DNA from 2 places in the Methylobacterium sp. Ger2507 genome. Region 1 is predicted to be linked to the other one. Evidence: riboswitches for the same ligand, from Rfam matches in the RefSeq annotation. Region 1 holds a riboswitch; the other holds the start of a gene.
The links. Region 1 has a riboswitch for thiamine pyrophosphate ahead of thiO (glycine oxidase ThiO). Riboswitches for the same ligand answer to the same signal wherever they lie in the genome.
Positions count from the first base shown of each region.

Region 2: another riboswitch for thiamine pyrophosphate. It lies ahead of thiC (phosphomethylpyrimidine synthase ThiC); the one in region 1 lies ahead of thiO (glycine oxidase ThiO).

Region 1 covers NZ_JBUYVC010000001.1:2,041,068-2,048,446, reverse strand. Annotated here, with positions in the region: gene ACV7NL_RS09515 (thiamine phosphate synthase) at 1-46, opposite strand, end outside; gene thiG (thiazole synthase) at 96-881, opposite strand; gene thiS (sulfur carrier protein ThiS) at 885-1,097, opposite strand; gene thiO (glycine oxidase ThiO) at 1,094-2,278, opposite strand; TPP riboswitch at 2,380-2,508, opposite strand; gene ACV7NL_RS09495 (adenylate/guanylate cyclase domain-containing protein) at 2,679-3,926, opposite strand; gene rpoD (RNA polymerase sigma factor RpoD) at 4,149-6,143, opposite strand; gene dnaG (DNA primase) at 6,342-7,379, opposite strand, start outside.
Region 2 covers NZ_JBUYVC010000001.1:200,853-208,231, reverse strand. Annotated here, with positions in the region: gene ACV7NL_RS01050 (hypothetical protein) at 1-130, opposite strand, end outside; gene ACV7NL_RS01045 (hypothetical protein) at 298-516, shown strand; gene ACV7NL_RS01040 (hypothetical protein) at 549-878, opposite strand; gene ACV7NL_RS01035 (acyltransferase family protein) at 1,054-2,154, opposite strand; gene ACV7NL_RS01030 (hypothetical protein) at 2,278-2,652, opposite strand; gene ACV7NL_RS01025 (zinc metalloprotease) at 2,973-3,764, shown strand; gene ACV7NL_RS01020 (hypothetical protein) at 3,886-4,140, shown strand; gene ACV7NL_RS01015 (BA14K family protein) at 4,241-4,963, opposite strand; TPP riboswitch at 5,114-5,222, shown strand; gene thiC (phosphomethylpyrimidine synthase ThiC) at 5,302-7,194, shown strand; gene ACV7NL_RS01005 (TY-Chap domain-containing protein) at 7,215-7,379, opposite strand, start outside.

The DNA.
Region 1 (7,379 bases):
AGGAGCGCTCCGTTACCGCCAGCAGCGATGCCGGCAGCGATCTCATGCTGGCCCACGCGCGCAACGGGTGGACGGCTCGCCCAAACCGAACCGGCTCACGAGCCGACGAGGCCGAGCTGCGGGCTGGACGGTTCGGCGCGGCCGCGCCTCGGAATGCGGCCGGCCAGATGCGCGTCGCGGCCGGCCTGGACGGCGCTGCGCATGGCGCGGGCCATGCGGACGGGATCGTCCGCCTTGGCCACGGCGGTGTTGAGGAGGCAACCCGCAGCCCCGAGTTCCATGGCGATCACGGCGTCGGAGGCCGTGCCGATGCCCGCATCGACGATCACCGGCACGGGGGAGCGGCGGCAGATGAGTTCCAGGTTGGCGGGATTGGCCACGCCCATGCCCGAACCGATCAGCGAGCCCATCGGCATCACGGCAGCGCAGCCGAGATCGGCGAGACGCTGGCACACCACCGGATCGTCGTTGCAATAGGGCAGCACCGTGAACCCGTCATCGACCAGGTGGCGGCAGGCCTCCAACAATTCGGCGACGTCGGGATACAGCGTTTCGCGGTCACCGATGACCTCGACCTTGATCCAGGTGGTGTCGAGCGCCTCGCGGGCGAGTTCGGCGGTCATGATCGCGTCTCGCGCCGTCTCGCAGCCGGCCGTATTGGGTAGGAACCGGTGCCCCTTCAGCCGGCGCAGGGTGTCCGATCCGTGTCCCTGCAGCGAGACGCGGCGAATCGAGGCCGTGACCACTTCGGCGCCGGAGGCCGCCACCGCCTCGAAGAGGATGCTCTGGGTCGGGTAGCCGGCCGTGCCGATAAACAGGCGCGAGCCCAGGCTCACGCCGCCGATCACCAGCGCATCGGTGTCGTTCGCGGGTTCAGTCATTCCTCAGCCTCCCTGCATGGCACGGACGATCTCGACGCGGTCGCCCTCGGCGAGCCGGGTCGCGGCCCAATCGCGCCGCCGGACCACCGCGCCGTTGAGCGCGATGGCGATGCCCTGCGGGCTGTCGAGGCCGGTTTCCTCGGCCTCCTCCCGGAACAGGGCGTCGAGATCGGCGGCGGCGCTGTCGCGGGCCTGTCCGTTGACGGTGAGCCTCACGCGAAGGCCCTCGCGGGTTCAGGAATCGCGAAGCGGGCGAGCCCGAAGTCGCGCGCGTAAGCCGGAAGCGTCCCGTCGGCGACCAGGGCCGCCACCGCGTCGGCGGTGGCCGGAGCCAACAGGTAGCCGTTGCGATGATGGCCGGTGGCGACGACGAGCCCGGGCGCCAGCGCGTCGATGATCGGGGCGTCGTCGTCGGAAGTCGGGCGGAATCCGCTCCACACCGCCTCGACCGCCATCTCCTCGATACCCGGCAGCACGCGGCGGGCGCCCTCCAACAGGGCAAAGAGGCCACCGGCGGTGACACCGGCGACAAAGCCGCAATCCTCCACCGTCGCTCCGACGATGAGGTGACCGTCGCTCTTCGGCGCCATGTGGACCTGCTCGGTCCAGACCATATGGGCGAGGGTTCCGGTGCGGGCCGTGGTCCGCAGGGCCAGGGATTGGCCGCGCAGGGGTCGGACCGGCAGGGCGAGCGAATCAGGCAGCAGACCGGTCTCGCCGCTCCAGGCGCCGGTCGCGAGCACGATGGTGTCCGCGAGGGTGAGTCCGTGCGCATGGCGCACGCCCGTGACCCGGCCGGCGCTCCAGTCGAGCGCCGCGACCGGGCAGCCCTCCACGAGGGTGACGCCTGCCCCGAGACAGGCCTGCACCAGGGCCGCCATCACCCGACTCGGATCGACCTGATGATCGTGCGGACAGAACAGACCGGCGGTGACGGCCGGCCGCAAGCGCGGCTCGCGGGCGCGGACCTCCGGGCCGGTGAGCCAGCGCGCATCGAGGCCCGAGCGTTTCTGGAGATCGTGGCGGAAGCGCAGGCGCTCGACCTCGTCGCGGCCGAGGGCGAGCACCAGGGTGCCCTCCTGCCGGTAATCGATGTCGAGACCGGACGCGGCCTGAAGGTCGTCGCGAAATCCCGGCCAGCGCGACAGGCTTTCGAGGGCGAGCGGCAGCAGCGGATCGGAGCCGGGCTCGTGCTCCGCGGCAGGGGCGAGCATGCCGGTGGCGGCCAGGCTCGCTCCGGCGCCGACGGTGTCACGCTCCAGGACGGTGACGGACCGACCGCCCTGCGCCAGGCGCCAGGCGGCCGAGAGGCCGATCAGGCCCCCGCCGACCACGACGACGTCGCTGCGCGCCGGAGGGACGGCGACGGGCGGCGCAGCGCCATGTGTCCGTCGCAAGTTGAGGCAAGCCTTCGGGGTCACGTCCAACGCAATCTCCGCAACGGGCGTCGAGATTGGTGGGGCTGCAGCTTCAGGCGGTGAAGCGTGCCGGGCTTGATGAGAAACCCGCGGTCCAATCCCTACGCCGGTATGAACCGGGTCAGGTTCGAAGGATTTCCGCGCTGCCATCCGCGAACGGACGGCCATCGGTTTCTCAGCCCCTTGCCGGGGATCTCCCTGGAACGCTCCTGATGTGGGCCGTCCGCCCGCCGGGGTCAATCCCCGTCATGGCCGATGCCAACACTCGGGCAGCGCCACGACTGGCGACAGCCACGACTCGGCCAACAGCAGGGCTTGGCCAACAGCAGGGCTTGGCCAACAGCAGGGCTTGGCAGAGAGGACGGATCGCGGGGTGGCCTCAGGTCGCCGGCGGGCGCGTCGGACGATAGACGCCCATCGGCTCGGCGAACCCGTCGAGGGCATGTTCGCCGAGAGGTTCCGGCATGTCCCAGAGGAAATCGACGAACGGCTTCGTCATCAGGATCGGCTCGCCGAGCGTCCGATTCAGGCGGGCGACACGGCTCGCAAGGTTCACGTCGCGGCCGATGACGGTGAAGTCGAGGCGGGCGCCCGAGCCGACATTGCCGTAGGCGGCCTCGCCGTGGTGCAGGGCGATGCCGGCCGCGACCGGGTTGGCGAAGTGACCGAGCGAATTGGCCTCGGCGAGCGCCGCCATGGCGCTCTGCGAGGCGGTGAGTGCGCCCTTGGCCGCGCCCCCAAGATCGTCCCCCGGCTCGCGAAAAATCGCCAGCAGGCCGTCGCCGAGATATTTCAGGACCTCTCCGCCCTCGCGCTCGATGGCGGGCACAAGACAGTCGAAGAAGATGTTCAGCAGGTCGACCGCCTCCTCCGGCGTCATGTCGGCCGAGATCCGGGTGTAGTCCCGCATATCGGCGAACAGGATCGCCGAGCGGATGCGCTGGACATGGCCGCGACGGATCGAGCCGCCAAGGATGGCCTTGTGCGGCTCGTCGCCGACATAGATCCGCAGGACGTGGTCGAGCTGCTTGTTGACGCTGCGCATCTCCATCACGGCGGCGAGCGTCGGCATGACGAAGCGCATGATCGCCACGTCCTCGTCGCGGAACCCGTCCGGGGACCGGGTGGCGAAGGAGATGCCGTTGCGGGTGCCGTTGGTGAAGAACAGCGGCGCCACGATGTAGTGCCGGTAGCCCTCGGCCTTCAGGTCCGGGATCACCGCGTAGGCGTCGTCCGGCGTCTCGGCGAGGTCGAGGATCAGCCATTCGCCGGTCTCGTGCACCCGGTGGAACGGGCTCTCGCGATAGGCCTTGTCGGACGCTTCCCCGTGCGGGAACAGCCGGACGGTGGAACCGGTCTCGCGGGTCCAGAAGCGGCCGACGCCGGAATATTCGGAATGCAGCGCGTCGATGGCGGTGGTGGCGCGGTCGACCGGCACGTCGAGGCGGATCAGGCGCTCGGCGAGACCCGAGAGCAGGTCCTCCGCCTTCGGCATCCGAGCCCCCTCGCTCAGCAGCCAGTCGCGCAGGGCCACGCATTGCTGGAGGGCGCCGAAGGGAACGTCGGCCGCCTCCGAGCCGTCGGCTTCGGCGGTGGGAGAAGGCTGGGGCGGGCCTCGATCGAGCATATGGCCAAGGTGGGTTGAGAGGCGGCATCCGGCAACGGCCGCCGACGCCTTTTGTGAGTATCGCGCGGACCCGGCACCTTCAACCGTACAGCTGACGGGCGGGACCAGCGCAGATGTGATGGGCAAGGCCAAAGGTCCGCCAATGAAAAAGGCCGGCGCCCCGAAGCGCCGGCCCTCCCAAGATTGATCGTCAGCACACGGTCTTGCGGGTGGTTTGAGGCGCTAGTTGTCGAGAAAGCTGCGGAGCTTGCGCGAGCGGCTCGGGTGCTTGAGCTTGCGCAGAGCCTTCGCCTCGATCTGACGAATGCGCTCGCGGGTCACCGAGAACTGCTGGCCGACCTCTTCGAGGGTGTGATCGGTGTTCATGCCGATGCCGAAGCGCATGCGCAGCACGCGTTCTTCGCGCGGGGTCAGCGAGGCGAGGACACGTGTCGTCGTCTCACGAAGATTGCTCTGAATCGCCGCGTCGATGGGCAGGACGACGTTCTTGTCCTCGATGAAGTCGCCGAGGTGGCTGTCCTCCTCGTCGCCGATGGGCGTTTCGAGGGAGATCGGCTCCTTGGCGATCTTGAGGACCTTGCGGACCTTTTCCAACGGCATGGCCAGCTTCTCGGCCAGTTCCTCCGGCGTCGGCTCGCGGCCGATCTCGTGCAGCATCTGGCGCGAGGTGCGGACGATCTTGTTGATCGTCTCGATCATGTGCACCGGGATGCGGATGGTGCGGGCCTGATCGGCGATCGAGCGGGTGATCGCCTGACGAATCCACCAGGTGGCGTAGGTGGAGAACTTGTAGCCGCGGCGATACTCGAACTTATCGACCGCCTTCATCAGGCCGATATTGCCCTCCTGGATCAGGTCCAGGAACTGCAGGCCGCGGTTGGTGTACTTCTTGGCGATCGAGATCACGAGGCGCAGGTTCGCCTCGATCATCTCCTTCTTGGCCTGCCGGGCTTCGCGCTCGCCCTTCTGGACCATGTTGACGATCTTGCGGTACTCGCCGATCTCCAGGCCCGTCTCGGAGGCGAGGGTCAGAATCTGCTCGCGCAGGCGGGCGACCTCGCCCGAGCCCTTCTCGACGAGATTCTTCCAGCCGCGGCCGCCGAGGCTGCCGACGCGCTCCATCCAGTTCGGATCAAGCTCCCAGCCCTGGTAGTGGCGCAGGAACTCGTCGCGGGCGACGCCGTGGCTCTCGGCGTAACGCATCAGCCGGCCCTCATGCGAGATGAGGCGCTTGTTGATGTCGTAGAGCTGCTCGACGAGGGCCTCGATGCGGTTAGCATTGAGGGAGAGCGACTTCACGTCGGTGACGACGGCGTCCTTCAGCTCGTCCTGCTTGCGCTCCTGCGAATCGGTGCGGGTGCCACCCGAGGCCTTGAGCTCGGCATGCTCATTCTGCAGCTTGCGCAGCTTACGGTAGTTATTGGCGATGTTGTCGAACGTCTCGAGGACGCGCGGCTTGATCTCGGTCTCCATGGCGGCGAGGGAGACGTTGTTCTCCATGTCGTCGTCATCGTCGCCCTCGGGCGGCGTCGGAGCGTCGGATTCGCCCTCTTCGGTCTCCTCGGCGCCGTCGGCGATCGCCATCGCGTTCTTCGCGTCGGGTCCCGCATAGGTGGCTTCGAGATCGATGATCTCGCGCAGGAGCACCCGGCCGTCGACGAGTTCGTCGCGCCAGATGATGATGGCCTGGAAGGTCAGCGGGCTCTCGCAGAGCCCGGCAATCATCGCCTCGCGACCGGCCTCGATGCGCTTGGCGATGGCGATCTCGCCCTCGCGGGACAGGAGTTCGACCGAACCCATCTCGCGCAGGTACATCCGCACGGGATCATCCGTGCGGTCGGTCGGCTCCTTGGTGGTCTCGGCGCGCAGGGCGACGGGCTTCGTCGGCGCGATCTCGGCGACCTCGGTTCCCTCGGCGCCGTCCTCGTCCTCGGATTCGCCGCTGGCCTTGGTCTCCGTCGTCTCCTCGGTCTCTTCCGCCTCGACGACGTTGATGCCCATCTCGGACAGCTGGGACAGCACGTCCTCGATCTGGTCGGGATCGGACTGGCCGTCGGGCAGAACCTCGTTGATCTCCTCGTAGGTGATGTAGCCGCGCTTCTTGGCGAGCTTCACCATCCGCTTGACGGAGGCATCCGTCAGATCGAGAAGCGGCCCGTCGGTCTGTTGCTCCGGAGCAGCATCCGTTTCGTCCCGTTCCGTTGCCTTCGTCGCCATGGTCCGCCTATGGTTGTCGTGTCAGTGTCGCGCGGGAGCGTGTCGCCCACTCCGCGTCATCGACGCTGCAATGCATGTGATGTGCGGACCGTCGAAGTGACAGCCGCGTCGATGTCAGATCCCGGTATGCAAGCGAGACGCTTGACCGATTGTTAACCATAGCCGCCAAGAGCGGCCGAATTCGTTCGCGACGGATGATCAGGATGCGGACGCCTCATCCGCGTCCGGCACCACTTCATCCGCCTCCGCACCCGCGATGACTGCCATACGGGCCTTCACGTCGCACAGCCAAGCGAAGTTCGCCTCCGTCTCGTCCTCGACCAGCGCCCGTTCCGCGAGGCGGAGTTCGCTATTTAGCGCGCCAGCCTTGCGGTGCAAGATCACGGCCTGACGCAATGCGTCTTCGAGACGCACAGGATCGGCATGCGCGTCAAGGGTCCATCGGTCTCCGGGGCGAACATGGCTGGCCAGACGGGCGGCGGCTTCGATCAGTCCGGCCCGCTTCAAGCGGCTCTCCAGCACCTCGACGCCGGGCTGATCCGCATCCGCATGGCTGTCGAGCAAGAGAGATCGCAGCGCCTGCGCGTCCGGGTCGCCGAGTTCGAGTTCTGCCAGATCCTCCGCCTCGATCCCGAGCAGTTCCGGGTGGACCAGAAGGCTGGACACGATCATCGCCTCGCGATCCCGGTACGCGACCGGCCCTGAAGCGCTGGTCTCCCCGGCAAAGAGCGGGTTGAACTTCGTGGTGATTCGCGGCGAGGGCGGCGGGTCGCCGGGTCGCGGCGTCCGCTGGAAAGCGGGGCGCGCGGACGCGGTGCGCGGCTCCCAGGGCCCGCGCCGTCCCTGGCTCGCCTGGGGCGACAAGGCCCGAAGCCGGCCCTCGATCTCGTCGCGATAGAACCCGCGCACGGTCTCGTCGCGAATCGAGGCAACCATCTCGCGCACCGATTTGGCGAGGCCGGCTCGGCGCTCCGGGGTGTCGAGGGGCGCCCCGTCCGTGGCGCGCGACCACAGCATCTCGACCAGGGGGCGCGCGCCCTCGAGGACCCGATCGATCGCCCCCTTGCCCTCGGAGCGCAGGAGATCGTCCGGGTCCTGGCCCTCGGGCAGCATGGCGAAGCGCAGGGACTTGCCCGGCGTGAGCCCCGGCAGGGCCACGTCGAGGGCCTTGAAAGCGGCGCGCTGACCGGCCCCGTCACCGTCGAAGCACAGAATCGGCTCATCGGCATTGCGCCA
Region 2 (7,379 bases), 1.8 Mb from region 1:
AGGCCTCGTCGTCGATGCGGTCGATCTCGACGCTGTTGCGAGCGAATCCGGCCCGGGACAGGCGGTCCCGCGCTGCACGGGCGGCCCGGAGGGACGGAACCGTCACGGAGGCCAACACGCTGTCAGACATTCAGTTTTCTCCTTATTTGGCAGACCAAACTTCGGCCGCGCGAAGGTGGTTCCGCGGGGACGCGTCGATGCCGGTCTCTTAAGCTCTCGGCAACCGCCCCGGTTCTAAGCCCCGCTCGTCTCGCCCGAGCCGATCCCGCGGGCCGTCGCATCAGGAGTTTGCCGGGCTTGCGCGATCCGTTCGTACCTGCCGCCCTTGCCGACCGCCTGCGGGAGAAGCGCCGCAAGGCGCGCCCGCGCGCAGCCCTCGCCTATGAGCCGGCCCAGCCGGTCTTCGCCGAACTGCTCGACACCCGCGGACACGGCACCGGGCAGTTCGTGCGCCTGTCGCAGGGGATGGTCGAGGCCATCACCCGGAGCGCGCGTGGGATGTCGGACCCGTCCTGACAGCCTGGCCTGTAGCCTGCCGGCTTGGCCTGTCAGCGGTCGCAGCCGATGCAGATGTCGCGCACCACGCGCTGGCGGCTTGGGCCGGTGCGCTGGTTCGGCAAACTTCTGTTGAAGGCGTGCTCGGCCGCGCGGGCCACCGGCGGGACTGGTCTCGCAGGTTGCGGTACCGGGGGTTGCGATGGCGTCGGGGCGGGGGCCGTCAGGGCCATGTACTGCGCCGCCGCAGGTGCCGGGAGTGCGAGCCCGGAGATCAGGCCCGCGACAGAAAGGGCGGCCAGCGCCCGTCGCCGCGACAGGACGGCGAACGCCTGTCTCGGCGGCTTGCCGGGCGTCGGCGGTGCAGGACGTCGCGTCGCCATCCGGGCCTCCGGTCGTCTATCCCTGGTCGGTGCGGCCTTCGTTCTCCGCCGCGGCTGCAGTGACGGGAACGAGGCGGAGTCCGGATCGTTCCGCGACCGGCTTGCCCGGGGGCTTGCCAGGGCCTTGCCGGGGGCTTGCCCAGGGGCGTGGCAGGCGCCTTACCGACGCGACGGATCAGACTGCCCGGAGCGATGCCACCTCCGGCCGCGTCCGTTCGCCGACGATGTGGAACGCCCGGGGCCGCACGAACAGGAACGACAGGCGCGTGTGGCGCACGAGCCGCTCGAAGGCCAGCGGGACCAGGATCGCCACCACGGTGACGACGAGGCTCGCGAGCCCGATGTCGGTGATCGCCCCGGATTTCACGATCAGCGTTCGGGTCAACGCCATCGGCAGGAAGAACGCCAGGTAGATCACGATCGAACGCTGGCCGCAGGCCCGCAGGGCCGCCGTCACCGGTCCGCCCGTGCGGGACAGCAGGGCGCCGATGGCGACGACCGCGAGGGCGCCCGCGCCGCTGAGGATCAGGGCGAGGCCCGGCAGGGCCGCCAGGACCGGAACCGCCCGGAACCCGGTCGGGACGAAGACCAGGGCGGCGTTGACCACGGCCCACAGGGCCAGCCCGATCAGGGCGGTGCGGGCGTGGCGCTGCACCAGACCGGCGAAGGTGAAGATGCGCTCGGCGAAGAGGTAGCCCACCAGGAACCAGACGTAGCGGTCGCAGAATTCATCGACGAGCTCCGCCCCGGTGTGGATCGGCAGCACCTGCAGCAGGGCCGCGCCGCCGAGGAGCCACGGCAGGGGCACCCGCCGAAGAGCCTTGGTCAGCACCGAGAACACTGCCAGCAGGTAGATGAACCACAGGGTGGAATAGGGCTCGATCAGGGCCTGGGCGAGATGGGCGACGAAGGCGCCCGGGCCGGCCCCGTCGACGATCTGGCCGTACTTCACCGCCGACTGGATCAGCACCCAGAGGAGGTAGAAATAGACGAAGTGCACGAGGCGCCGGTCGAGGAAGAGGCGCCAGTCACGGTCGATGACCCGACCGAGAAACAGGCCCGACAGCAGGAAGAAATCCGGGATTCGGAACGGGCGCGCGAAGGCCACCACAATGTGGAGGAAACCCTCGCCCTCCATCGCGATGCCGGTGCCGAGGGTCGAATGCATCATCACCACGAGGATGATGCAGAGGCCCTTGGCGACATCCACCCAGGCGAGCCGGTGGCTCTCCTTCGCGGACACCCCCGCATGCCGCTCCGCTCCGACCACCGTCATGATCCCGCCCCTGCCCACCGGGGGGGCAGTTTCGGCGCAGACCCTTAAGGAGGCGGATACGCGGCCGAACGCGCCGGGATCATGCCGAATGTGGGGTTAAGGAGCCGGTGGCGATTGTCCCGGTCAGTGCGGGTCGCGCTTGGCGCTCCGGCGCCCGCGGGTCATCCGCGTCGCGGCGTGGAAATCGTCGGGCTTGGTGCGGACCCAGGCCAGGAACTCCGCCATCTCGGGGGCGGCCCGCAAGGCGTCGACGTCGGCGAGGCGGCGGGCGATCTCGGCCTCGCTGAAGCGGGCATGGATCGCCGAGTGGCAGATCTGGTGCAGCCGCACCGTGCCGGCTCGCGCGCCGCCCTTCAGCTTCGGGGTGAGATGGTGCAGGCTCGACTTGGCGTGCGGCGGGATCGCGCGCTCGCAAAGCGGGCAGATGACCGCCGGCTTCGCCTGGGAGCCGTGCGTGGTCGGGTCGTCCTCTCGCCAGAGCCGGGCGCGTCGTCCCACGGTGTTCTCCTGATCAGACCCGCCGGGGGATTGGGCTCGACGAGGTGTTGGTGCCGACGAGGTGTTGGTGCGAACAAGGTCCTGGTGCGGACAAGGTCCTGGTGCCGATGATCGGCAGTGTTCCGGCGGCGGGGCCGGGAAAATCCGAAGCTTCCAGGCAGGTAGGGACTGGACTTTGGCGTGTCACCAGCGATGTTGCGTCGCGTGAAAGCCCCCGATCCGTCCACCACCTCCCGCATGGTCTTGCGCGCTCATCGCGGTGCGGCCCGCCCGCGATCCGCATCGGCGGTCAGGGTCGAGTGCCGCGCGGATTGATGGGCATGGCAGGGTGCGTGCGGGGAAAGGGGCGGATCGGCCTGAGCACGAACGTGCTGCTGGTCGGACTGATCTTCAGCGGGTTGGGCTTCGGGATCGGAGCCGACCTGATGGAAGGCTCGGGCGCCGCCTTCGTGTTCCTGATGGCCGGGTGGGTGCTGGGGCTCTGCCTGCACGAATTCGGCCATGCCGAGGCCGCTCGCCTCTGCGGCCTGCCCGCGGCCGGGAGCCTCAGCCTCGATCCGCTGCGCGCGCCGAATCCGCTGGCGACGATGCTGTTGCCGACCGTGTTCACGATCCTGGGCGGGCTCGGCTTTCCGGGCGGGGTCGGCGCGTCCCCCGAGGGCGTTTCGAGTCCGGCGCGCCGGTCGATGATCGCCGCGGCCGGCCCGGCGATGAGCCTCGCCTTCCTGGTCGCGCTCGTGGTCCTGTATGCCCTGGCCAGTCCCGCGGCGGAGACCCTGCGGGCCGCCCTGGCCGTCTCGGTGCTGTTCCAGGGCACTGCCCTGATCCTCGGCCTGATGCCCGTGCCGGGCCTCGACGGTTACGATATCGTCCGCCCCTGGATCTCAGGCCCTGCAACGGCCCGGGCCGGGACCGCCCCATCACGCCCGTCCGGCATATGGACCTGGGCGGATCGGATGGCCCGGCATTCGAGCCTCGTGCTGCTCGGCATCTTCCTGGTCTCCGGCGCCTTCACCCGCCCGCTCTTTCGCGCGAGCCTGCGGCTGACCGCCGGCCTCGGCATCGATCTTGCCGACGTCATCACCGGCTACAGGCTCGTACGCCTCTGGTGATCGCGGGCGGCGATCGGTCGGGGGTGCGTCCGTGGCGCGTGAGGATCGCGCGGCTTTCGTGCTAGGTGCGCTCCGCACCCGGACCCGGCTCGCTCCGCCGCGGAGCCGGTGGAGACCCAAGATGGCCCTCAAGACGACGTTCCTGGTCCAGACCTTCGTGATCAAGCGCAAGCGGCTCTCGCCGGGCGACCGGGAGGTGGCCGTGACGGAGAGCGGCGCCCTGAAGAAGGCCGAGGCGATGGCCGGCCGCTTCCCCGGCACGGCGGCGATCAAGGTCGTGGCCGACGACGAGACGGGCGAACTGGAAAGCGCCACCATCCTGGGCAGCTTCGGCGAGATCCCGGACGATTTCGCCGAGAGCCTGCAGGGCGGCTGAGGGCAGACCAGAGTCGGATCCCGGGTTCCTCGACGCACGAAGGCCCCGCCTTTCGGCAGGGCCCTCGCGGGTATCGGGGGATTCGTGCTTGGCTCGGATCTTACGGGCAGGCGTGGCGCTGGCCGTCATTGCCCAGATAGGTCCCGCTCCGGCGATCGTAGGAGCGGAAGCGCTGGACGCAGTAGGCGACATCGTTGCCGGCAGGCGCGACTTCCGTGGTTTCCGCGTAGCCGGCCGGGGCGTAGGCGCCGCCGTAGGGCGCATAGCCACCGCCGTAATAGGCCGGCGCGTAGCCGCCCGCGTAGTAGTCGTCGCCGTAATAGCCGCCATAGGCGCTGCCGAGGCCGTAGCCGATGCCTGCGCCGGCAAGACCCAGGCCGAGCCCGAGGCCGATTCCGCCGTAGCCGCGACGATACCCGTGGCCGTAGCCGCGGCCGGCGAAGTGGCCCCGATCGAAGCCGCCCCGGTGTCCGGCGAAGCCCGCGCGATTGAAGCCGCCCCGGAAGCCGTTATTGGCGGCGAAACCCGCTCCGGCGCCGAGACCAGCCCCCGCACCGATCACACCACCCCGGTTGAAGCCGCCGCGGTTGAGGCCACCCTGGGCCAAGCCGCCGCGGAAGCCGCCGCCACCGAAGTTGCCACCGCGGAAGCCGCCGCCCGCGAATCCGCCGCGACCGCCGAATCCGCCGCCACCGATTCCGCCGCCGTGGAAGCCGCCGCCGCCACCCCGGAACCCGCCGCCGCCCGGACGCGCGTCGGCGGTCACGGGAATCATCGAGAGGGCACCGACCAGGGCGGCCGAGGCCAGAAGAATGCGCTTCATGGGAGAAATCCTATGGTGGCATGCCGATCGTAGAGACCGGACGTCTGATCAGTAAACGCGGGACTGAGCGACGAAGTTCGTCTTGGACGACATTCCGCGTCGGTTTGTCAGGGCAACGATTGACAAACGCGACGCCGACCTTGAATCTGGAACCATTCCGAGGGGGGCCCCGAGTGCGGGGGCTGAGATTGGGCGCGTCGCCCTGACCCTTGAACCTGATCCGGTTCGTACCGGCGGAGGGACGGGAATTATCAGAAGCGGCGCGTGGGTTCAGGCGTCGTCCCATCCAAACCGCCGTTCGCGAGTCCGGATCGTCTCCCACGCCAGGAGCGACCCCGATGAATGCACCCGTTCTCCCGAAAGATCTGCCGCAGGGCCAGGCGCCCGCGGTGACCACCGGCCCGATCATGGGCTCGCGCAAGGTCTATGCGGCGGTGGCCGGGCATGACGACATCCGGGTGCCGTTCCGCGAGATCACCCTGAGCGATCCGAAGGAAGCGCCGGTGCGGGTCTACGACCCGTCGGGCCCCTACACGGAGACCGATGCGGGGATCGACCTCAGCGCCGGCCTGCCGCTGGTGCGCGAGCCCTGGATCGCTCGGCGTGGCTACGCCACCGTGACCCCGCGCGCGGTCAAGCCCGAGGACAACGGCTTCGTGCCCGAGGACAAGCTCGTGGCCCCGTGTCCGGCCACCCGCGAGATCCGCAAGGCCGCACCGGGCCAGATGGTGACGCAGTACGAGTTCGCCCGCGCCGGGGTCATCACCGAGGAGATGATCTACGTCGCGCACCGCGAGAACCTGGCGCGCGAGACGATGCTGGAGGGCGCCCAGGCGGCGCTCAGCGACGGCAACAGCTTCGGCGCCGCCCTGCCGGCCTTCATCACGCCCGAATTCGTGCGCGACGAGGTGGCTCGCGGCCGCGCCATCATCCCGGCCAACATCAACCACCCCGAGGTGGAGCCGATGGCGATCGGCCGCAACTTCCTGGTCAAGATCAACGCCAACATCGGCAATTCGGCCGTGACCTCGTCTGCGGCCGAGGAGGTCGAGAAGCTGGTCTGGGCGACCCGCTGGGGCGCCGACACGGTGATGGACCTCTCCACCGGGCGCAACATCCACAACATCCGTTCGTGGATCGTGCGCAACTCGCCGGTTCCGATCGGCACGGTGCCGATCTACCAGGCCCTGGAGAAGGTCGGCGGCGATCCGCTGAAGCTCGACTGGGAAGTCTTCAAGGACACCCTCATCGAGCAGGCCGAGCAGGGCATCGACTACTTCACCATCCATGCGGGCGTCCGCCTCGCGCACGTGCCCCTCACCGCGCGCCGGGTCACCGGCATCGTCAGCCGCGGCGGCTCGATCATGGCGCGTTGGTGTCTTGCCGGGCACCGCGAATCGTTCCTCTACGAGCGCTTCGACGAGATCTGCGACATCATGCGGGCCTACGACGTCTCGTTCTCGCTGGGCGACGGCCTGCGCCCCGGCTCCATCGCGGATGCCAACGACGCGGCGCAGTTCGCCGAACTCGAGACTCTGGGCGAACTCACCAAGATCGCCTGGGACAAGGGCTGCCAGACCATGATCGAGGGCCCCGGCCACGTGCCGATGCACAAGATCAAGGTGAACATGGAAAAGCAGCTGGTGGAGTGCGGCGAGGCGCCGTTCTACACCCTCGGCCCGCTGACCACCGACATCGCCCCCGGCTACGACCACATCACGTCGGGCATCGGCGCCGCCATGATCGGCTGGTTCGGCTGCGCCATGCTCTGCTACGTCACCCCGAAGGAGCATCTCGGCCTGCCCAACCGCGACGACGTCAAGGAAGGCGTGATCACCTACAAGATCGCGGCCCATGCGGCAGACCTCGCCAAGGGCCACCCGGCGGCGCAGCTGCGCGACGACGCTCTCTCGCGCGCCCGGTTCGACTTCCGCTGGGAGGACCAGTTCAACCTCTCCCTCGATCCCGACACCGCCCGCGCCTATCACGACGAGACCCTGCCGAAGGACGCCCACAAGGTCGCGCATTTCTGCTCGATGTGCGGTCCGAAGTTCTGCTCGATGAAGATCACGCAGGACCTGCGCGCCGAGGTGCTGGCGATGGAGGCGGCCGGCCAGGTTCTGGGCGAGGCGACGGCCATGAGCCAGGCCGAGCGCGAGGCCGGCATGGCGGCGAAGTCGGCCGAGTTCCAGGCCGAGGGCGGCAAGCTCTACGTCGACGCGGCGGAGTAGTCCCTTCCTCCCCGGATCGGTCAGGGGCGTCTGACGGGTCCGGGGCAGGCACGAAAAGGAAGGATCGCCATCGGTGCCTTGAACGCGAGCTGGGTCTCCATCCCTACGCCGTAGGCATCGTAAAGCGCACCGAGCATGAGCTTGGCTGCGATGTCATAGTCCGGTGGTGTCCCGAGCGTGATCTC